2 regions of the Streptomyces sp. NPDC026659 genome follow, and region 2 is predicted to be linked to the other one. Evidence: riboswitches for the same ligand, from Rfam matches in the RefSeq annotation. Region 2 holds a riboswitch; the other holds the start of a gene.
What was found. Region 2 has a riboswitch for guanidine ahead of AB0E91_RS23625 (MBL fold metallo-hydrolase). Riboswitches for the same ligand answer to the same signal wherever they lie in the genome.
Positions count from the first base shown of each region.

Region 1 (10,957 bases), on a different contig from region 2:
CCGGCCGGGCTCGATGCGGCCTTCCAGGACGTCGGGGAGGAGCTCGTCGATGTAGGCGCGGGCCGGGGCGGGGCCGCCGGTCAGGGTGATGTTGCCGCCGAACAGACTGCCGAAGCCGACCGGGGCCTCCTCGTACTGGGGTACACCCACGCGGCTGATGGTGCCGCCGGGGCGGACCACGCCGTAGGCCTGCTCGTAGGCGGGCCGGTGTCCGACCGCCTCGATGACGATCCCGCTGCCGCCGCGGGTGAGCTCGCGGACCTTCTCGATGCCCTCGGCGCCGCGCTCGGCGACCACGTCAGTCGCACCGAACGCGCGGCCGAGGTCGGTGCGGGCCGTGTGCCGGCCCATGAGGACGATGTGCTCGGCGCCCAGCCGCCGGGCGGCGAGCACGGAGAGCAGGCCGACCGCGCCGTCCCCGATCACGGTGACGGTGCTGCCCCGCTTCACCCCGCCGCGTACGGCCGCGTGGTGACCGGTGCCCAGCACGTCGGAGAGGGTGAGCAGGGAGGGGATGAGCGCGTCGTCGGCGCCGACGGGGAGCTTGACCAGGGTGCCGTCGGCCAGCGGTACCCGCGCCGCCTGTCCCTGGCCGCCGTCGACACCGTCCCTGGCCCAGAAGCCGCCGTGCACGCAGGAGGTCTGCAGCCCGGCCCGGCAGAATTCACAGGTGCCGTCCGAGTAGGCGAACGGCGCGACGACCAGATCACCCTTCTTCACCGTGCCGACCTCACGGCCGATGTCCTCCACCACTCCGATGAACTCGTGCCCCATGCGGACCGGGCCGCCGGAGCGCGGCATGGAGTGGTAGGGGTGCAGATCACTGCCGCACACGCAGGCGGTGGTGATGCGCACGACAGCGTCGGTGGGTTCCTTCAGAGCCGGGTCGGCCACGTCCTCGACGCGGACGTCGCCTGCCGTGTACATGAGTGCTGCGCGCACGGTGTTCCTTCGGGTCGGATTCGGGTTCGGGCCCGGACTTCCCGTCCTCGGCCTTCTCCATGGAAACGCGCACCGGCACGCAGGTGAGAGTCACTGCTCTTCCAGGTAATGGCAGTACCTCGCAGGTCCTCGCCGACGGATCTACGGTGAAGTGGGCAGCGCGAGGCCCGCGCCGGACGAGTGGAGTCCTCGCGCGCCGCCGACCCCGGGCCCGGCACTGGTCGGCGGTTCGTCACGTGGGGACGGGCCGAGGCGCGGGGCCGTCCGTGAACACCGTTACGGGAAGAAGTCCCAGGGATCTGACCATGGCAGACAGCAGCAAGAAGAGCGTGGCCGCCGAGGTCCGCGAGTTCCTGAGCAGCCGGCGTGCCCGGATCACCCCCGAGCAGGCCGGACTGCCGGTCTACGGCGGCAACCGCCGCGTCGCCGGCCTGCGGCGAGAGGAGGTCGCGCTGCTCGCGGGCATGAGCGTCGACTACTACGTCCGTCTGGAGCGCGGGAATCTCTCCGGCGCCTCCGACTCGGTGCTGGAATCCCTCGCCCACGCCCTGCAACTCGACGAGGCCGAGCGCACCCACCTCTACGACCTGGCCCGCGCGGCGACGCCCTCGGGCCGGCGCCCCACGGTGACGGCGTCCCGTGTGCGGCCCACCATCCTGCGACTGCTGGACTCGATGACCGACGTGCCCGCGTACGTACGCAACGCGCGCTTCGACATCCTGGCCGCCAACACGCTGGGACGTGCGCTGTACGCACCTCTCTTCGACTCGCCGCTGTTCGCCCAGCGCGGGCCGGCCAACAGCGCCCGCTTCATGTTCCTGGACCCCGCGAGCAAGGACTTCTGGGTCGACTGGGACAAGGGGGCCGACGACGCCGTCGCCTTCCTGCGCACCGAGACGGGCCGGGCGCCCCACGACAAGGCGCTCACCGACCTGATCGGTGAACTGACCTCCAGAAGCGGCGACTTCGCTCGCCGGTGGGCCCGCCACGACGTGAAGTTCCACCGCACCGGCGTCAAGAACCTCCACCACCCGCTGGTCGGCGATCTCGCCCTGCCCTACGAGGCGATGGAACTGCCGGCCGATCCCGGGCTGCGCCTCAACTTCTACACCCCCGAACCGGACTCCCCGGCGAGGGAGGCCCTGGGCCTGCTCGCCAGCTGGGCGAGCACGGGGACGGCCGTTCCGAGCGCGAACGACTGATTGCGCGCGCCTTCGGAAAGCCGTCGCGTCCGTCGAGCCATGCCTTTCGTGCGCCCGGGGCGTGGGGGCCGTAGCCAGGCCGGTCAGTGCCCGCGTGCGACCCACTCCTCCAGGTGGGGTGCCTCGGCGCCGATGGTCGTGGAATCGCCGTGACCGGTGAGGACCTTGGTGTCCGGGGGCAGGCTGAGCAACCGGTCGCGGACGGAGTCGATGATCGTCGGGAAGTGGGAGTACGACCGTCCGGTGGCGCCGGGGCCGCCCTGGAAGAGGGTGTCGCCGGTGAAGACGACGCCGAGGTCGGGGGCGTACAGGGAGACGGCGCCGGGCGCGTGTCCGGGGGTGTGGAGGACGGTGAGGCCGGTGCCGGCGGCCTGAAGGACCTGGCCGTCGACGAGGTGGGAGTCGGGGGCGCGGTCGGGGTGGGTCTCCTGCCACAGCGGCACGTCGTCGGCGTGGAGCCGGATGGGGGCGCCGGTGAGCTCGGCGAGGGCCGGGGCCGCGTTGATGTGGTCGTTGTGGGCGTGGGTGCAGATGATGTCGGTGACCCTGCGGTCGCCGACGGCGCGGAGGATGGCCTCCGCGTCGTGGGCGGGATCGATGACGACGACCTCGTCGTCGTCGCCGACGATCCACACGTTGTTCTCGACGTCCCACGTGCCGCCGTCGAGGGTGAACTGGCCCGACGTGACCAGGCGTTCGATGCGGGGAGCCATCACAGCACCACCACCGAGCGCAGGACGTCACCCTCCTTCATCCGCTCGAACGCCTTCTCCACCTCGTCCATCTGGATGGTCTCGGTGACGAACTCGTCCAGGGGCAGGCGTCCTTGCAGGTGCAGGTCGATGAGCGTCGGGAAGTCCCGGGAGGGCAACGCGTCGCCGTACCAGGAGGACTTGAGGGAGCCGCCGCGCGAGAAGACGTCCAGCAGCGGCAGTTCGAGCGTCATCTCGGGGCTGGGGACACCGACGAGGACGAGGGTGCCGGCCAAGTCGCGGGCGTAGAACGCCTGCTTGTACGTCTCGGGGCGGCCGACCGCGTCGATGACGACGTCGGCGCCATGGCCGTCGGTGAGTTCCCGGATGGCCTCGACCGGGTCGGTCTTCGAGGAGTTGACGGTGTCGGTGGCACCCAGTGTGCGCGCCTTCTCCAGCTTCCGGTCGTCGAGGTCGACGGCGATGATCTTCGACGCACCGGCGAGGTGCGCTCCGGCGATCGCCGCGTCACCGACGCCACCGCAGCCGATGACGGCGACGGAGTCTCCCCGGCCGACGTTTCCGGTGTTGATCGCGGCTCCGATGCCGGCCATCATGCCGCAGCCGAGGAGTCCGGCCACCGCCGGGGACGCGGCCGAGTCCACCTTGGTGCACTGTCCGGCGGCAACGAGGGTCTTCTCCGCGAAGGCGCCGATACCGAGGGCCGGGGTCAGCTCCTGCCCGGTGGAGGCGAGGGTCATCTTCTGCTTCGCGTTGTGGGTGTTGAAACAGTACTGGGGCTCGCCACGCCGACAGGCGCGGCAGTTTCCGCACACCGCCCGCCAGTTGAGGATGACGAAGTCCCCCGGCGCCACCTCTGTGACGCCCTCTCCGACCGACTCCACGACACCGGCGGCCTCGTGGCCGAGCAGGAAGGGGAAATCGTCGGTGATGGCACCCTGTTTGTAGTGCAGGTCGGTGTGGCAGACACCGCAGGCCTGGATCTTCACCACGGCCTCATCGGGCCCGGGGTCCGGGACCACGATCGTCTCGACCCGAACGGGATCGTTCTTCGCAAGCACGACGACGCCGCGCACTTCCTGGGGCATGGCCTGTCCTTCCTCGACGAACCGGCTTCGGCCCCACGCGCGAGGTACGCGACGGATCGGCAAGGACACGGCCGTGACGTCGGAGTACCGCCGGGGCGCGGTCCGTCGTCGATGCCGACCCCGACCCGCTGACGAGTTCCGTGCGAGACCGCGAACGGGCCCGCCGGTGAACGATCCTCACCGACAGCTGTCTCTCGTCCACAGCCTTGAGCAGCTCGTACGGGTTTCGCCGTACGAGCGGCCGGACGCCGCGGGGCCTGTCACCAGCATGGCGGGCGGTGACCGTCGCCGCACGTCGACCGGGGCCGTGGGCGCGGGCCCGCGGGGCATGGCCTCCCTGTATGGGCGTGGCCATCTGTATGGGCGTGGCCATCGGGCCCAGAGGGCCGGGGCGGCCGCGCCCCCCCGGGAGGGTGGCGCAGCACGTCGTCGGCAGGAGCGGTCAGGGCTACTGACCCTTGCTCCACCCCGTTGTGCTGGAGTACGAGTCCAGCAGATCCACCACGAAGACCAGGGTCGAGCCCGGCGGGATCAATGGCGAGGGCGACTGATTGCCGTAGCCGAGGCGCGGGGGAATGATGATCTCGCGGCGACCGCCGACCCTCATCCCCCGTACCCCCCGGTCCCAGCCCTTGATGACCTTGCCGCTGCCCAGGGCGAACTTGTACGGCTCACCCCGGTCCCAGGAGGCGTCGAACTCCTTCCCGGACTCGAAGGTCACCCCGACGTAGTGGACCCTGACCACCATGCCCGGCTTCACCTCGGGCCCGTCACCGACGACCAGGTCCCGGACGGTCAGCTCGGTCGGAGCGTCGCCCTCCGGGATGTCGACCTTGGGTTTCGTCGGTTCACTCATCGCGGCCTCGTCAATCTCCGGCACATGGGAACTCCATGCGGCAGGTGATCACGTTACCGAGAACGCGGCTCACTTCCGTCGTGCAGCCGTTCCGCTCCGCTCAGGACAGCGGCAGGTCCGCGATCATCACGGCGTACACCGGGGAGTCGGGGAACGGCTGACGCTCGCCTACCTTCCGGTACCCCCAGGACGCGTAGAGGGCCTCCACCTTCGGGTGTGTCACGTCCACCAGGAGTGCCGCCAGGCTTTCGGCCCGGGGCTCCATCAGCGCCCGGTGCAGTTGTTCGGCGGTACCCGTCTTCCGCCATTGCTCACGCACCATGAGCTCCGAGAAGTGGAAGGTGGCCGTACGCGCCGGAGCCGTCTCCATGTGGTCCCGCCACCACTCCCGGCCGTCGGTCGCGGGAGCCCCGTAGGCGAAGCCCACCACCTCGTCGCCGTCGTAGCCGATGACGCAGGAGAAGTCCGGGTGACCACCCCAGTGATCCACGAACCAGGCGAAGCGCTGGTTGAACTCGTTCTCCATTTCGGCGGCGTAGACATCGTCGTGCACGTCCAGCAACGTCTGCCGGATCTTGGGCAAGTCGTCGTGGCCGTAGTGGCGTAAGCGCACTGTGGAGGTCATCGGGCCTGGCTCCATTCGGTCGGTCTGGCGGACGGGGCGTGGGCGGTACGGGCGACGCTGCGGGCGTTGTCCTCGGCGGCGCTCTCCGTCGATCGTGGCAGCGTACGGTGACTGCGTGGCAAACGAGGACCTGGGACGGACCCTGCGCCGCTTGCGTCATTTGGCCTCCTTGACGCAAGAAGAGCTGGCCGAGCGCTCCCAGGTGTCCGTCGATGTGGTTCGCCAACTCGAAGAGGGGCGGAGGCACTCGGCCCGCCTCCCCATCCTGCACGCGCTGGCCAACGGTCTCGGTGTCGAGTTGACCACGCTGCTCGGTGACCCGCCCGCCGTTTCCACGGGTGAGACGGACGGCCCGCGCTTCGTGGCTGTTCGCAGGGCCGTCATGCCCGTGCTGTGGGGGCCCGAACCTGAGCCGCCGGGCTCCGACTTCTCGCTGGACCGGCTCCGGGAGCGGATCGCGGAGGGCTGGACGCGGTATCACGCCGCCGAGTTCGACACGGTGATGAAGGCGCTGCCGGACCTGCTCGCGGATGCGCGCACTGCCACGGCGTCGGACGACGAGGACGGCCGAGGGGCCGGTTTCGCGGCCCTGGGCAAGGCGCTTCAGCTCGCCGGACATGTCGCGGTGCGGATGGGCAAGACGGACCTTGCGCTGACGAGTCTGGAGCGCGCCATGGACGCCGCGGGGCGTTCGTCCGACCCGCTGCTTCTGCCGATGATCGTCAACTCGACCGCGTGGACCTATCAGAGGCAGGGACGCCTGGAGGACGCGCTGAGTATCGCCCTCCGTGCCGCTGACGACATGGTGAACGCGGGCCGCGACGAGACTGCCGACGGCCTGAAGGTGTGGGGCGCCCTGATCATGAGCGCCGCTACGTCGGCCGCGCGGAGCGGTGACTACGAGCGCGCGGCGGCGATGATGGAGACGGCGGAGAAGGAAGCCGCTCGCGTCTCCAAGCTCCCCGACGGTGGCGACAACCGCATGGTCAGCGTCTTCAGCCCGTCGTCGGTACGCATCGAACGGGTCCGTCTCGCCGTTCAGTACGGACACCCGGAAGACGCCTTGGCCCTGGCCAAGGGGATGCGGTTGAGCAAGGACACCCCGCCGTCCTGGCGGACGTGGCTGCTGCTGGACGTGGCCCGGGCCCACACCGACATCGGGGACGCGGCCGGGGCGGTGAAGACCCTGGAGTCCCTGCGCCGGGTGGCGCCGACGTGGATGCAACACCACACGCTGGCCGTCGCCATCGTGCGTGACCTGTGGGCACTCCCCAACCACCCGCCGGGGCTACGGCTGTTGGCGGAGTTCCTGGGGGTCGGCGAATAAAGTGGAGAAAGTGGGACGTTGCGCCCCTGTCAACGCTCTTTGCATGTCGCTTACATGAGCGGACAGCGCCCCGGCGGCTGTGCGACCGGTCCCGGCGCCCGGCCGTCCCCAGGGAGCAGACCGACATGCCGCAACCCACAACGCGCGCCCGCCAGACAGGGCACCCCGGCTACAGCGAGAACCTGCCACGCGAACCCGAGAGCGCCGCCACCGCCCGGCGCCTCACGAATGCCGCCCTTTCCTGCTGGGGCTTGGAAGAGTTGGCCGAGAACGGCGCCCTGGTCGTCTCCGAGTTGGTGGCCAACGCCGTGCGGCATGCCCGGCGGGAGTCCATCCGCGTGGTGGTGGAGCGCACCGCGCCGGGCACGGTTCGTGTGGCCGTGGCGGACTTCTCGCGCGTGCTGCCCGAGCCGTGTACGCCGAAGGACGACGAGGAGGGCGGGCGTGGCCTGGCCCTTGTGGCGGCGTTGGCGGCGAACTGGGGGACGGATGAGCGCCGCTGGGGGAAGGTCGTGTGGGCGGAGCTGGAGGGGCGCGGGTGAGTGACGAAGTGGCCCCTGGTCGCAGCGCGGCCCGAGCCCATCTGTCGCAGTTGATCGAGCTGTTCGGCACGGACGGGTGCCTGCGGATCAGTACGGCCCTCGTTGAATCCGACCCTCCCCCCTTCGGCGGAGAGCCGGAGGACGACGACCAGACGTGACCACCCAGGACGCAGCGAAGCCCCGGCGGTTACAAGTCCGCAGCAGCGAGGATTCGATACATCCGGTCCAGCCCCAGCGCCGAGTTGGCAGCCGCATCGTCCGCCACATGGGGGTCCGGGTCGGAGAGCAGTTGCTCCAGCAGCGCGTCCGGGATGTTGGGATGGCGGGCGACCCCGCCGCGCAGGAACGGCTCGGCGGCAGCGGCGAGTTGCTGAAGGTCCTGCACAGGCAGTGCAGGGTCTTGCAGGGCGACGCAGCGCACATTCGGGTTCGGTTCGTCGACGAACGTGCGCAGTGTGTGACGGGGGAAGTTGGGGTGGTCGACGAGTAGCGGTCGGATGTGGAATACGTCCCCGTGTGCGCGTACCAGCTCTTCCAGGACTTCCGGTGGCGTGTCCGGTCGGCGCGCGGCCGTACGGCGGACGCCGAGGTCCGGGTCGCTGTCCAGCCGACTCCATGCCTCTTCGGGGAGGTCGTGGCAGGAGGCCAGTACGCGCCGGAATGGTGTGTGCGGGCAGTCCAGGTAGGTCAGCCGTTCGTCGAGGGGCGCTTCGCGCAGCCAGGACGGTTCGGCGAAGTTCCACCACAGGGCGATCTCGGCATCGGTGTTTCCGTCGGCGCGTTCCGCCTCCACGCGTGCGTACAGGCGGTCCCGGGTTTCGGCGTCCACGTGGCGGCTCTGCGCGGCCGCGACCCGTACGAGCGGGTCGTCGATGTCCAGTAGGCGAGCGACCGTCTCCGCCGGCAGATGAGGGTTTCCGGCGACAGCCTGAACGACCTCTTCGTCCTCGCTCCGCATGAGCCGCGCGAACTGCTCCGATGTGAGGGGGACGTAGCGCGCCACGTTGACGCGCACGGCGGGGTCGGCGAGGCAGCGCTCCCTCCACTCGGGCGGGACACCCGGTAGCCCGTGCTCGGTGGCGGCTGCGCGGACCTGTGGTTCCGGGTCGGCGAGCAGGTCCGCCTGTACGGCGAGAGGCCGGTCGTGCCAGGCTCGTGCGACCGCGGCGCGCAGGCTCGGACTCGGTGCGCGGACGAGTGCCGTCCGGGGCAGGCCGTAGGCCTCCTCCAGGTCGTCGACGCCCATCGGCACCTTGCGGTCCACCATGTCGCGGACGAAGTCGGCGTACGCGTCACGGATCGCCGGGTCGGGATGTTCCGCGATCCTTCGGCGCATTTCCGGGGAGATCCGGTCACCGTGAAGGCCCACGGCCGTGTCGCCGTCTCCGTGCGTCAGCAGGGCCTCGACCACGGCGTCCGCCAGCCGCCCCTGACGCAGCGCCATCCCGTGCCGGCCGGCCTTGTGTGCGGCCAGGCGGACCAGGACGTCCTGAGGGGCTGCCGGGTTCCGTCCCAGTCCGGACAGCTGGGGGTGAGCGAGGCTCGTCATGCGCTCAACCTAGTCCGGTGGCCGAGTGCTTCCAGCGGTCCTGGCGTCGGATTGCCAACCCGCGCCCGGTGTGAAACTTTGAGCCGGAGCCCCGAACTGGGAGCTTCCGGACGAGGGGTGCCGTACCCGGTGTGCGACAAGACGGCCCACGGGAGGCTGTCGTGGCATGGCTCGTTCTTTGTGTATCGGGTGCTCTGGAGGCCGTCTGGGCCACCGCCCTGGGGAAGTCGGAGGGCTTCAGCCGACTCGTCCCGTCACTGGTCTTCGTCGTGGCGCTCGCCGCGAGCATGGGCGGGCTGGCGTACGCGACGCGGGATCTGCCCATCGGTACGTCCTACGCGGTGTGGGTGGGGATCGGCGCCGTGCTCACCGTGCTCTACGCGATGCTCACCGGGGGTGAGTCGGTGAGTGCGCCGAAGTTGGTGTTCCTGGCTCTGATCGTCGGAAGCGTGATCGGGCTCAAGCTCACCCGGTGAACGCCGGGCGTGATCCCCGTCGACGGCGTCGGTAGGGTGCTCCGTCGTGGACATGGGGGCAGAAAGTCCGATGGTGGCCGTCCCGGCGGGGCGGGTGACTCTGTCGGACCGGCGGACGCGGCGCAGTTGGGCGGTGGAGGTCGCGCCGTTTCGGATGTCGGCGTTCCCGGTCACGCAGGCGTGGTACGCGCAGGTCACCGGTCGGCGGCCGAGCAGCGCCCGGGGTGACCGGCTGCCCGTCGAGGGCGTTTCGTGGTGGGACGCGGTCCGGTTCTGCAACGCGCTGTCCCGGAGTGAAGGGCTGACATCTGCCTATCGCCTCCCCGTAGACGCCGATGCCCATGCCGATGCCCCCGAATGGGACACCTCCGCCGACGGTTACCGGCTGCCGACCGAGGCCGAGTGGGAGCACGCCTGCCGCGCGGACACCACCGGCCCGCGGTACGGCCCGCTCGACGAAGTCGCCTGGTACCAGGGCAACTCGGGCGGCCAGCTCCGCCCCGTCGGCGGCAAGCGGCCCAACGGTTGGGGCCTGTACGACATGTTGGGCAACGTCTGGGACTGGTGCTGGGACGTCTACGACGCCGAGGTGTACGGCACCTATCGGGTGCTCCGTGGCGGTGGATGGGCCGACGAGCACTGGAGTTGCCGGGCATCGGTGCGGCGGCGCAGTCATCCGACGTTCCGGATCGACGACGTGGGATTCCGCGTCGTACGCTCCACGCCGTCGCCGTCGCCGTCGCCGTCGCCGTCGCCGCCCCGGCCGTAACAGCCCTGTTCGTCAGACGGACTTGATCGACGTCACCTCATAACCGACCGTCGGGTGCGGCGCCAGGCCCCGGCACGTCAGCCGGTACGGCGCCGTGTGGCGGGCGCGCAGCGTGAGGTCGAAGGCCGTGGGGCGGGGCGCGTGGAGTTCGACGCGGATGCGCCAGTCGTCGCCGTCGCGGGTGGTGTCGGTGACGGTGTAGGCGTGCCGGGCGGCCGGGCCGAAGCGGGCGAGCAGGGCCGCGACGGCGACCTGTTGTGGGGGAGTGAGGTCGGTGTAGCCGCGCAGGTGGTCCGCCTGGACGCGGCCCGCCAGGTGTTCCCCGACCACCTCGACGGCCGACGCGGCGTCGAGGCGGCCGTAGTACACGCCGTCGGGCAGGAGGACGACGTTGGCGGCGAACCGGTCGCCGCCGACGTGGGTGGATTCCCACACCAGGTTCGGCCAGCGCTCGCTGAGCGCGCGGGCCACGGGACGGCCGCGTACGGCGCAGCAGATGTCGTGCTGGCCGTGGACGCAGACCAGGACGACGGGCGGGTGGTCGAGTTGGCCGGGGTTCTGGAGGGCGTCGGCCGTCTCGGCCAGGTCCTCGTCGCGGGTCCAGGTGCCCCAGCGCTGGCGGTACGCGCCGGTGCGCTCGTAGTGCAGTACGGCCCACCGGCCGGGGCCGTCGGGTCTGGGGCGGGCGAGGCGTCTGACCAGCAGGATCCGGGCGCGGACGGCGTGGGCGGCGGACCAGACGAGGGCCTTGACCTCGGGGGCGAGGCCGAGGCCGTCGAAGCCGTTGGACGGCCAGCCGCCGCGGTACTCGATGAGCACCCAGACGGCACCGCGCGGCGCGGTGCCCGCGAGCGAGTCGCCGCGTATC
Region 1 covers NZ_JBEZXY010000001.1:225,073-236,029, reverse strand. The annotation lists gene AB0E91_RS01095 (alcohol dehydrogenase catalytic domain-containing protein) at 1-942, opposite strand, end outside; gene AB0E91_RS01090 (helix-turn-helix transcriptional regulator) at 1,248-2,144, shown strand; gene AB0E91_RS01085 (MBL fold metallo-hydrolase) at 2,228-2,857, opposite strand; gene AB0E91_RS01080 (S-(hydroxymethyl)mycothiol dehydrogenase) at 2,857-3,945, opposite strand; gene AB0E91_RS01075 (FKBP-type peptidyl-prolyl cis-trans isomerase) at 4,394-4,801, opposite strand; gene AB0E91_RS01070 (GNAT family N-acetyltransferase) at 4,902-5,426, opposite strand; gene AB0E91_RS01065 (helix-turn-helix domain-containing protein) at 5,542-6,753, shown strand; gene AB0E91_RS01060 (ATP-binding protein) at 6,879-7,295, shown strand; gene AB0E91_RS01055 (hypothetical protein) at 7,292-7,453, shown strand; gene AB0E91_RS01050 (hypothetical protein) at 7,483-8,844, opposite strand; guanidine-III (ykkC-III) riboswitch at 8,928-8,995, shown strand; gene AB0E91_RS01045 (multidrug efflux SMR transporter) at 9,006-9,320, shown strand; gene AB0E91_RS01040 (SUMF1/EgtB/PvdO family nonheme iron enzyme) at 9,391-10,089, shown strand; gene AB0E91_RS01035 (sucrase ferredoxin) at 10,102-10,957, opposite strand, start outside.
Region 1: another riboswitch for guanidine. It lies ahead of AB0E91_RS01045 (multidrug efflux SMR transporter); the one in region 2 lies ahead of AB0E91_RS23625 (MBL fold metallo-hydrolase).

Region 2 (10,957 bases):
CCGTCACCGACATCCTCGACACGCCCCCCGAGCCGCCCGCAGTGCAGTTCGACGGCTATCTGCCGGAACCGTGCGCGCTTGAACCGGAGCAGATCACGGAGTACCCCGACCATCTGGAGCTGAGCGAAGAACTGCGGGAGCAGCTCAAGCAATGGAGTGTGCCGCAGGCAGCAGAGGAAGACATGGACCCGGACACGTAATACGACTGTGTGCTGTCCAACGCGCCCGGCTGGAAGGTCGGCGGCTGGCCCGCTTGGAACTCCACCGACCCCAGCCCGCAGCCCTGCTCCGAGTGCGGCACCGGCATGGAGGTCCTGATGACCGTCGCCACGTTCGAGGAAGGGGACGACGCCGGGAACAGCTGGTCTCCGCACCCCCACCCAGGTGCTGGACCGTACCCGGGCCACCGCGGCTACAACGCGACCGGCGTCCAGATAGGCAGCGGCTACCGGCAGCACCTCTTCGTCTGCCCGGCGGATCCCGAGCATCCGCACATCGAGTTGATGACGTAGCCCGTCCGCAGTGTGCAGCCGGGGCGTCACGGTGCGGGCATGCCGTGACGCCGGGTGACCGCAAGGCTCAGGGTGCCTACCTGCGGCCCGACATCCGAGAAGGAAGCAGGCCATACCTGACACGACCGCGACGTATTGCCCCAGGTTGAGGGCGTCCTGGTGAGCTCGCCGGCCGGTAAAGCCGCCCATGCTTGTCGCGCCTTCGCCCGCCGCCACGCTTCAGCCGAGGAACGGAGACGGGAGAAGTTCCCTCAGGCGTTTCGGCTGCGCGTCCCCGCTGACGCGAGCACCACCGTCGGCACCGACACCAGGACCGCCCAACCCAGGCGGCGCGACTGATAAGTCGCGCACATCGTCTTCAGTCCGTCCTCCATCGACCCACGCGCGGGGCTCCAGTTGTTGCCGAGGACGGAGCGGCACTCGGAGCGGGGGTAGGCCGAGCTGACGTCCGGCGCGCTGGTCAGCAACCACAGGATGGCACCGGCTCCGGTGCATGCCAGGAGCCACATATGTGTTCTGCTCACACCGTGACCGTATGTCTGCGGTCTGTTCCATGAGCAATGATCAAGAGCTGTGGGTGAGTTGATTGCAGCACTCGCTGCGGTGGTTGAGACTGGCTCTGGCGGCGTTACGGACCCGCTTGGTGCGGCCGACCTCGGCGAGGAACTCGATGGCCTCGGCGTTCGTCCCGGCCGCGGTCTTGAGCTGGAGCCAGTTGGACGACGCGAGCAGGTCGTCCGGCTGCCAGGGCAGCTTGAGTGCGACGGCGCGGAAGAGGGACCACTCCCGCAGGCGCTGCGCCAGGAAGGGGCGGTCGGTCATGATCTGAGTCATCAGCTGCGCCCACCCCTCGTAGGCAGGACCGGTGTGGAGGTCGGCGGCTCGACGGTCCACGTGCCGCAGCACGGCTGACTCGGCCATCGCCCGGTCCGGATCAGCGAGGACGCGGCTGACCAGGTCGACTTCGTCCGCATCGGCGACCTGCCGCAGCCTCTCGAGGTAGGCCGCGAAGCGGGCGTGTTCGTCCGGGTTCTGCGCGATGGGACGGAAATTCACGCGGGCTACTCCTCAGGACGTGCATCGAAAAGTGCTGACGGGCCGGACGACGTGACGTCCAAGTCCGGCCCGTCCGATCGCCGCTAGAGGTCGAGCTGATGCTGGTGTGCCGTGTGCGTAGGCACGTACCCGAGGCTGTCGTTGATGTGTCTCATGTACGTGTTGCTGTCCGCCGTGTCGGTCAGGAGGCCGCCGAGGTCCGGGCAGCGGTGGTGGGCCTGTCGGATCGACTCGGCCTTCATCCAGAGGCCGAGGCCGTGTCCGCGGTGCTCGGGCAGCACGGCTGTGCCGTAGTGCCGGCCGTCACCGTTGCCGTTGCCGTTGCCGGGGGTGACGAGTTCGGTGAAGCCGGCGATCGAACCGTTCGAGGTGTCGATGGCGACGACGGTGTGCAGCTGGTCGCCGCGTGCCTCGACGGCCTTTGCCGCGGCTCGAACCCGGTCGACGTCCCAGGTCACGGTGCCGTGGTCGGTGTCGTCCATGGGCATGTCGTCCATGGCGCGGCGTGAGGCGGCGAACGTCTGGGCGAGGTCGTCGGGGACGGTTCCGTGCCAGGACGCCAGGCGGTAGCCGGGATGCGGACGCTCGACGATCGCGGCAAGGGCGGTGGTGTCCACGTCGGCCGGCGGCAGGCGGGAGAACCTCAGAGTGAGGACCTTGCGGAAACCGCGAGCCGACAGGAAGTGGTCGCCGGACGAGCCTGCCTCGGCCTGGGCGATGACGCGGCGCCGGGCGTTGTCCCGGGCGGCGGCCACGGCGGCGTCGAGGAGTCGGGAGCCGACGCGCTTCCGGCGCTCGACGGGGTGGACGCGAAGGGTCAGTTCGGCCAGGTGTTCCTGCCCGGGGCCGGTGAACAGGCGCAGAAAGGCCGTACCGACGGGGATGGCGTCGGCGTCGGACGCCAGCCATGCGAGGCGTCGGCTGTGCGGCCCGTGAGCGGGGTCGATCAGTGGGGTGATGTGGAGCGACAAGGTTTCTCCGTCGTGAGGAGGCGGCAAAGGGCACTACGCGGGCTCAACCCCTGGGCACTCCTGCGCATGTGCTCCACACCTCCTCGTCGACGGCGCCGGTCCGGAACGGGTGGACGGCTGCTCGAACCTAGCCGCCCCCTCGCCTCCTCGGCAAAGGTTTAAAGGGGGCGGATCCGCACCACAACCGGGCCCTCGCTCCCCCGGACGACGAACCGAATTCAGCCGACCGCGTCGGGCTCCACCTGATCGCGCCCAGCCACGTCCTCGGCCGCCGCGGCCGTCTCCGCCGCCGCGATGTCGATGAAGCGACGTATCGCTTCGGCGGGCATGTCGAGCCCCTGGGAAGCCGCGTGTTCGTCGCCGAAGACCTGGACGGCCTCGGCGACGGCCATGGCGAGTTCCGCTTCCGCCTTGCGCAGCTTGACCTCGGCCTTGTCGACGGTGTCGACCACTGTCAGCTGACGGCGCTGCTTCTCCTGGAGTCGCTGCTTGCGGGATGGCGTCTTGCCGGTGTTCTGCACAGTCACACCATGATCATAAACAGTGGCGTGGCCAGAGATGTAATCGACAACTTCGCTTCGTCGGAGGGTTGTTCATGGCCCCGCCCCACGAGGCGTCTCAGGCCGACAGCTCCCACGCGTACGGCGGCTCCGCCCCCGAGCGGGAGCAGGTGAGCGCGGCGGCGCGAGCCGCGAAGCCGAGTACGTCGCGCCAGACCTCGGCGTCGAGTCCCGCGACGGCCGTGTGGCTCAACGCGTCGATCTCCCGCAGCCGATGGAGGAGCGCGGCGTTGACCGTGTCGCCCGCCCCGATCGTGTCGACCACCGCGACCTTCGTACCCGGCACGCTCACCTGGCCCGCGCCCCGGCTCCACACGCTCAGGCCGTCGCCGCCCCGGGTCAGGACGATCGCCGCCGGGCCGTACTCCAGCCATGCGGTCAGGTGGGTGTCCAGGTCGCCGTCGGGGCCGAGGTCCGCGAGCCAGAGGGCGTCCTCGATCGAGAGCTTCAGCAGCGCGACGTGGGGCAGCCAGGCGAGGAACCGCTTGCGGTAGGCGTCGGCGTCCGCGATCAGGCCGGGCCGGATGTTGGGGTCGAGGGCGGTGAAGACGCCGTTCGCGAACTCCCGGCGCAGCAGCGCCTCGTACGCGCTCGCACCCGGCTCCAGTACGAGCGAGCAGGTGCCCACGGACAGGGCGGTGGCGCCCTCCGGCAGCGCGGGCGGGAGCGCGAAGAGGCGGTCGGCGGTGCCCTCGGTGTAGAAGCCGTATCCCGCCGATCCGTCGCTGCCCACGTTGGCCACCGCCAGCGTCGTCGGCTCGGAGCCGCGCTGGACCAGTTCGGTGTCGACACCCGCGTCCCGCAGCCCCGCCAGCAGGGCGGCGCCGAAGGCGTCCGTGGACACCCGCGAGCAGAACGACGTCGGGGAGCCGAGGCGGCCGAGCGCGACGGCGACGTTGTACGGCCCGCCGCCCCGCTGCGGGAGAAGCTGCGGCAGCGGGGACGCCGACTCGGAGGTGGTGACGGGGGCGGGCACGAGGTCGATGAGCGCCTCGCCGGCGACGACGATCACTGTGCTGATTCCTTTCGGTGCGCCGTGGAGCGGCGGGGCGATATGTATGAACTAGCCTGCGGGACAACAGAGTTGGGGCGCGCTACGGCGACGCCGGCGGGGCATCGGCCGCTCCGGCCGCCCCGACGGGACCGGCCCCCGGCGGACATCCGCAGGACGTCCGGTGGACCACCGCGCACGGCAGCCGAACCGTCCTCGCCGCACGCTCCGGCGCGTCCAACCGGTCGAGGAGCATCCGCAGCGCCACCCTCCCGACCTCACGGCTCGGCTGACGAACGGCCGTGAGGCTGGGCGAGAACAGGTCCGCCCACTCGAAGTCGTCGAAGCTGACGAGCGCGATGTCCTCGGGGATGCGTAGCCCCGCGTCGCGGAGCGCCTGGAGCGCGCCGATGGTCATCGCATTGTTCGCCGCGATGAGAGCCGTGGGACGGCCGGAGCCCGACAGCAGGCGTTCCGTCGCGAGACGCGCGCCCTCGGACGCGGAGTTGCCGTGGTCGAGCAGCTCGGGGTCGTACGGGAGTCCGGCCGCGCGCAGCCCCTCCCGGTACCCCTCGATCCGCTCGGTCGTCGTGCTCAGCCCGGCGAGGCCCGCCACCATCGCGATCCGCCGGTGGCCGAGCGAGGCGAGGTGTTCCACGAGTTCCCGTACGGGCGCGGCGCCCTCGGCGCAGACCTGGTCGTACGCCGGTTCCTCGGACTCGTCGACGAGGCGGTCCAGGAAGACGGCGGGGACGGCGGCGCGGCCGAGGTAGTCGAGGAGGGCCGACGGCTGGGCCGAGGGGGCGATGATCACGCCGTCGACGCGGCGCTCGTGGAGCATCCGGACCACGCTCAGCTCGTGCGCGGGGTCGTCGTGCGGGTCGGCGATGAGCAGTCCGTAGCCGGTGGTGAGTGCCTCGGCCTCGACGCCCTGGAGGATCTCGGTGAAGTAGGGGTTGCTGATCGCGGAGACGGCCAGGCCGACGGAGCGGGTGCGGGAGGTCACGAGGGAGCGGGCGAGGGAGTTGTGGATGTAGCCCAGTTCCTCGATGGCGCGGAGCACCGCGTCGCGGGTCGCGGGCCGTACCGGACGTGTGGCGTTCAGCACGTGGGAGACCGTGGCCACCGAGACACCCGCGCGCCTCGCCACGTCCGCCATCGTCCGCATCCCGTACTCCTTCGTGTGCCCCGTACCGCGTGGTTCCGCCTGTTCGCCCGCCCATGGCGGGGCCGGACGGCGGTGAGCGCGCCGGGGCCGGCGCGGGCCGTCCGTCCATGAGACCTCGTCCGTCGGGGAGACAGACGCCGAAGACCTATGAAAAGTCACACGTAAGCGTTTGCGCAAGCGCTTACGTGGCGATTATGTTTCCCCGCGTCTTCGGACATCCGTCCGCACACCGCTGTGAGGAGGCGCCATGCGCGCTGTCGTGGTCACCCAGCCGGGAAGCGCCGAGCTGACCGCCATACCCGATCCGAGTCCCGGTCCCTCGGAGGTGGTCGTCCGCGTCAGCTCCTGCGGCCTCTGCGGCACGGACATGCACATCCTGGGCGGCGAGTTGCCGTCCGTGAGCTACCCGCTCGTCCCCGGCCACGAGCTGACCGGTGTCGTGGTGGAGACGGGCCGGGACGTACGCTTCCCGCTCGTCGGCCAGCGGGTCGCCGTGGACCCCAACACCCCGTGCGGCGCCTGCCATTACTGCCGGATCGGCCGCGGCAACCTCTGCGAGCACTACACCGCGGTCGGCGTGACCCGTAACGGCGGTTTCGCCGAGTACGTCGCGGTCCCCGCGGGCCGCTGCCACGTCCTGCCCGAGGGGCTGTCCGAGGCCGCCGCCGGTCTCGTCGAGCCCCTCTCCTGCGCCGTCCACGGCCTCAGCCGCCTCCCCCGACGGCCCGGAGAGCACTACCTCGTCTACGGCGCCGGGACCATGGGTCTGATGATGGCGGCCCTGGTGGCGCACTCGGGTGCGGCCTCCGTGTCCGTCGTCGACCCCAACACCCGCCGCCTGGACCTCGCCAAGCGCATGGGCGCCGACGCCACCGCCGCCAACGCCGACGAACTCGGCCGCGAGCAGGGCTTCGAGGTAGTGATCGACGCGACCGGCGTCATCGCGGCCATCGAGGACGGCCTGGGCCGCGTCCGCAAGGGCGGCACGTTCCTGCAGTTCGGCGTCGCGGACCCGGCCAAGCGGGCCTCGTTCTCGCCGTTCATGGTCTACAACCGCGAGATCGACATCATCGGCTCCATGGCGGTGCACAACGGCTTCCAGCCCGCGGTGGAGATCCTCGCCGGTGGACTGGACCTCGACCCGCTCGTCAGCGACGTACTGCCGCTGGAGAACTTCGACGAGGCGGTACGGCTCTTCCGCGCCGGTGCGGGTCAGAAGATCCACCTCGCGCCGCAGCTGGACGACCCGCGCGTCGCGGCGGCCACGGACGCCACCGCGCGCACGACCGGCACGGCGGCCTCGAACACGGGCGCGGCGTCGTGAGCGCCCTGGTGGAGTCCGAGGCCGCGCCGCAGCGGCGGCCCCGGCTGCGGAACGCCCTGATCTGGGTGTTCGGTGCCCTCGGCGGCATCCTGTGGGGCTACGACACGGGCGTGATCTCCGGTGCGATGCTCTTCATCCGCCAGGACATCGCCCTGACGCCCCTCATGGAGGGCCTGATCGTCTCCGGGCTCCTGGTGGGCGCGATGGCGGGCGCCGGGCTGGCCGGAAAGCTCTCCGACGCGTGGGGGCGGCGCCGGCTGATCCTGGGCGCGGCGCTGGTCTTCATCGCGGGTACGGTCGGCGCGGCGCTCTCCTCCGACGCGTCGCTCCTGATCGGCGCGCGCGTGCTCATCGGCGTCGGCGTGGGCATCGCCTCGGTCGTGGTCCCGCTCTATCTGACGGAACTGGCGCCGATGGAGGTGCGCGGCGGACTCGCCTCCCTCATGCAGCTCCTGGTGACCGTCGGCATCTTCCTGGCCTACCTCACCGACTACGCGCTGGCCCCCGCGCACGCGTGGCGCTGGATGATCGGGCTCGGCGTACTGCCCGCCGCCGTCCTCGCCCTCGGCATCCTCACCCAGCCGGAGAGTCCCCGCTGGCTGGCGGGGCGGGGCCGCCGGGACGACGCCCAGGCCGCCCTGACCCTCCTGCGCGGCGACGACGAGGCCGCCCGGACCGAGCTGCTCGACATCGAGAAGACCCTGGCGGAGGAGCGCGCGGCGACGCAGCGGCTGTCCCTGCGCGACCTTCTCTCCCCGCGCCTGCGGCCCATGCTGGTCGTCGGTCTGCTGCTGGTGTTCTTCCAGAACTTCGGCGGCATCAACACGATCATCTACTACGCCCCGACGCTCCTCACGAGCATCGGCTTCGGCAACAACGGCGCGATCCTCGCGAACGTCGGCATCGGCCTGGTCAACATGCTGATGACGCTCCCCGCGATGCGCCTCATCGACCGCCGCGGCCGTCGCCCCCTCCTGCTCTGGGGCTCGGTCGGCATGTGCGCGGGCATGGCCGTCCTGGCCGCGGTGAACCTCACCCCCCTCGGCCACGGCTCCCTCCTCGCCCCGCTCACCCTCTTCGGCGTCGCCCTGTACGTCGCCGCCTTCGCGGCCTCCTGGGGTCCGGTGCAGTGGGTGATGCTCCCCGAGCTGTTCCCCACCCGCATCCGCGCGGGCGCGGTCGGCGTGTGCGTCGTCTTCAACTGGCTCTTCAACATGGCCGTGGCGCTGGTCTTCCCGTCGCTCCTCCACGCGTGGGGTGCCGGGGCGAACTTCGTCATCTTCGCCGTGACGACGTTCCTGTCCGGGGTCTTCGTGAAGCGGCTGCTGCCGGAGACGAAGGGACGGTCGCTGGAGCAGATCGAGCGGGAGGTGCTGCGGCGGGAGGACGCGGCGACCTCTGCGGCGGACGAGGCGGACGAGGCGGACGAGGTGACTCCCTCGACGGTGTCGGTGTCCTGATCGGGACGGGGTCGCGTCGCGTGATCCGTGAGCCGTGAGCCGCGCCGGGGGTTGTTTCCCCCGGCGCGGCTTTCGCGCATGGGCCGGCGAGGAGGCCAGGAACAGCAGCTCAGCGCCGTGGTAGCTTCGTCGTGGAGGCTCGTAGGTGCCTGCCCCGGACGAGATGTGCGCCGTACCCGGCCCGCCAAGACGACGCACTCAGGAGGCGTCGTGGACGCAGGCACACCTTCCACCGATTCCGTCGGCCCGGTTCCCCGGCCCCGCGAGTTCGACGTCCGCTGGATCCACGGTTCACCGTCGGCCAAGCACAACACCGACCCGGACATCCAGGTCTACGCGTGCGACGAGCACACGGTCATCCTGCGGCAGAACATGGCGATCGACTACGAGGCGCCCTTCCTGTTCCTGCTCTTCGGAGACGCCCGGGCGGTGCTGATCGACACCGGTGCCACGGAATCCGCGGAGTTCTTCCCCTTGCGGCGCGTGGTCGACGAGCTCGTCGAGGACTGGCTCGCCCGCCACCCCCGCTCCGGCTACCACCTGCTGGTGCTGCACACCCATCCCCATGGCGACCACGTCGCGGGCGACGGCCAGTTCGCCGGCCGTCCCGACACCACGGTCGTCGGCGCCGACCTCACCACCGCGTGGAAGTACTTCGGGTTCGAGGAGAACCCCGCCGCCGTCGCCCGGGTCGATCTGGGAGGCCGCGTGCTCGAATGCCTGGCCACCCCCGGGCACCACCAGGCGGCGGTGACGTTCTACGACCCGTGGACCGGGTTCCTGCTCACCGGTGACACGGTCTACCCCGGCCGGCTGTACATCCAGGACCGGTCCGCCTTCGCCCGGAGTATCGACCGGCTGATCGAGTTCTCCGCACGTCGGCCGGTCACTCACGTCCTGGGCTGCCACATCGAGATGACCACCGAACCGGGCGTGGACTACCCGATCCGCACCACCTACCAGCCCGACGAGCCCCCACTGCAGATGACACCGGGCCACCTGCACGAGATCCGCGCCGCGCTCAAGGAAATCGGTGACCGGCCCGGACGACACGCCTTCCCCCTCTTTGTCATCTGCCCGGACGACTGACCTCGCACAGTGTCGTTCCGTCGCCCTCGGGATCTCAGAGCCTGAAGTCGATCTCCTTTTCACGCATCAGCGTCTCCAACTCCTTGTCCGACAGGGGCCGTAGAGAGCTCAGAAAACGGCGTAGCCCCGCTTCGTCCAGGGTCTGGCTGGAGACCTCGAACTCCGCGTTCCCGTGGCGGCGGGTGAGGGTAATCGCGTGGCCGCCGGGGAAGTCGACGACCGTGCGCATGTCGCCGGGGGCGGTCACCTCGCAGGTTGCCCCCTTCTGCAGGACAGCGGGGCACTGGAGCGTCGGCGTGACGGGTGGGCGGACGACGAGGTCCACGTACCCGCGTTCGTCCTGTCGGGCGGCGCGGTAGCTCACGCTGAAGTAGGCGGGGCCGATTTCGGCGCGGGAGAGTGTCATGCCCGGGGGCGGGGTGCCCAGGTACTGGAGTTCCGCGCGCTCTCGGTAGCGGGCGAAGTCCGCGTCGTGGCGGCGCTGTTGGGCGTGCGCCGGGCCGATGAAGCCGCCGTACGCCACCGAGGTCACCAGCACGGCGACCGCGCCCAGACGGACCCACCTGCTCGGGACGAAGAACGCGGCGGCCACGGCGTACGGCACTCCCACCAGCGCGATCCGGGCATCGGCACTCCCCAGGTCGACGCCCGCGTCATAGGCGACCAGGCCCGCCAGGACGCCGAGCGTGCCGAGCGCGAAGACGGACACCGCCCAGCCGAGCCGCTGCCGCGTGGAGCCGCACTGAGGCACCACGGTCCGCGCCGGCCCGGCCGCGGCGACCAGCACACCCACCGTCACCGGCACCCCCAACGCGAGCACCAGCCCCATCGCCCCTGCCCCACCACCCCACCCCGACGCCAACAACACCAGCCCGAGCATCGGCACGGCGGCCGCCATCAACGCCCAGACCAGGAAGAGATGCAGGGCCGTCAGCGCCCGTCTGTCGCTCATCATGCCGCCGGATGCTGCCAGTTGGGGTGCTGGGGCACATGAGTACGTGTACTCAACGCGCGCGGGTGGCGCCCGGCGGCTACTTCAGGAGCCGGAAGCCGGGTTCCCGGCGGCGGGCCCGGAGGAATTCCGCCGAGTGCAACCGGTGTGGCGCTACCGCTCGATCCGGTGGTTGCGCGCCGTCTCCGCGCGGACGGCCCAACGCTCGTGGTCCCTCCACTCGCCGTTGATGAGCTGGAAGGCGGCCGAGTAGCCCTCGCGTTGGAATCCCAGGCGTTTGACGAGGTTCAGTGAGGGAGTGTTGTCGGGCTGGATGTTCGCCTCCAACCGGTGCAGCGCGAGCTGGTCGAAGGCGTGCTGTATGACGAGGCCCACGCCTTCGGTCATGTACCCGCGACCGGTTGTGGACGCGTAGGCGACGTAACCGAGGGCTCCGCTTTGGAGGCCGCCTCTGACGATGTTGTTGATGTTGACGCTGCCGACGATGTCGCCACGGCCGCGAAGGCAGATGACGAAGCCCTCGTGTGTCGGCTGGTCGAGCCGAGCGAGGAAGTCCTCGAAGGCTTCTACCCTCAGTTCACGAGCGCCCACCCAGCGCCGGAGCATCTCCGCGCTTTGCTGGTTCAGGACCCTGAGGTTGTCGTAGTCCGCGCAGCTGACATGGCGTATCGACACCCGCGGCCCTTGCCGAAGATCACCGGTGGTTCCCATCTTGGGATCCTAGACAGGCTGTTCAGAATGGCTTCAGCGAAATCCTCGTGGTCAGCAGCCCCGGTCGTAGAGCGCCCGCAGCCACGGTTCCCTGACGGCGGGCAGCCGGGCGAGCGTGTTCCGGAACGCGTACCCGGACGGCTCGAACGGGTACCACGGGTGC
Region 2 covers NZ_JBEZXY010000009.1:259,436-270,392, reverse strand. The annotation lists gene AB0E91_RS23675 (hypothetical protein) at 1-200, shown strand, start outside; gene AB0E91_RS23670 (hypothetical protein) at 210-512, shown strand; gene AB0E91_RS23665 (hypothetical protein) at 764-1,036, opposite strand; gene AB0E91_RS23660 (hypothetical protein) at 1,077-1,568, opposite strand; gene AB0E91_RS23655 (GNAT family N-acetyltransferase) at 1,652-2,539, opposite strand; gene AB0E91_RS23650 (hypothetical protein) at 2,758-3,066, opposite strand; gene AB0E91_RS23645 (carbohydrate kinase) at 3,158-4,111, opposite strand; gene AB0E91_RS23640 (LacI family DNA-binding transcriptional regulator) at 4,194-5,258, opposite strand; gene AB0E91_RS23635 (zinc-dependent alcohol dehydrogenase family protein) at 5,506-6,582, shown strand; gene AB0E91_RS23630 (sugar porter family MFS transporter) at 6,579-8,042, shown strand; guanidine-III (ykkC-III) riboswitch at 8,174-8,241, shown strand; gene AB0E91_RS23625 (MBL fold metallo-hydrolase) at 8,253-9,131, shown strand; gene AB0E91_RS23620 (hypothetical protein) at 9,166-10,086, opposite strand; gene AB0E91_RS23615 (GNAT family protein) at 10,237-10,794, opposite strand; gene AB0E91_RS23610 (hypothetical protein) at 10,846-10,957, opposite strand, start outside.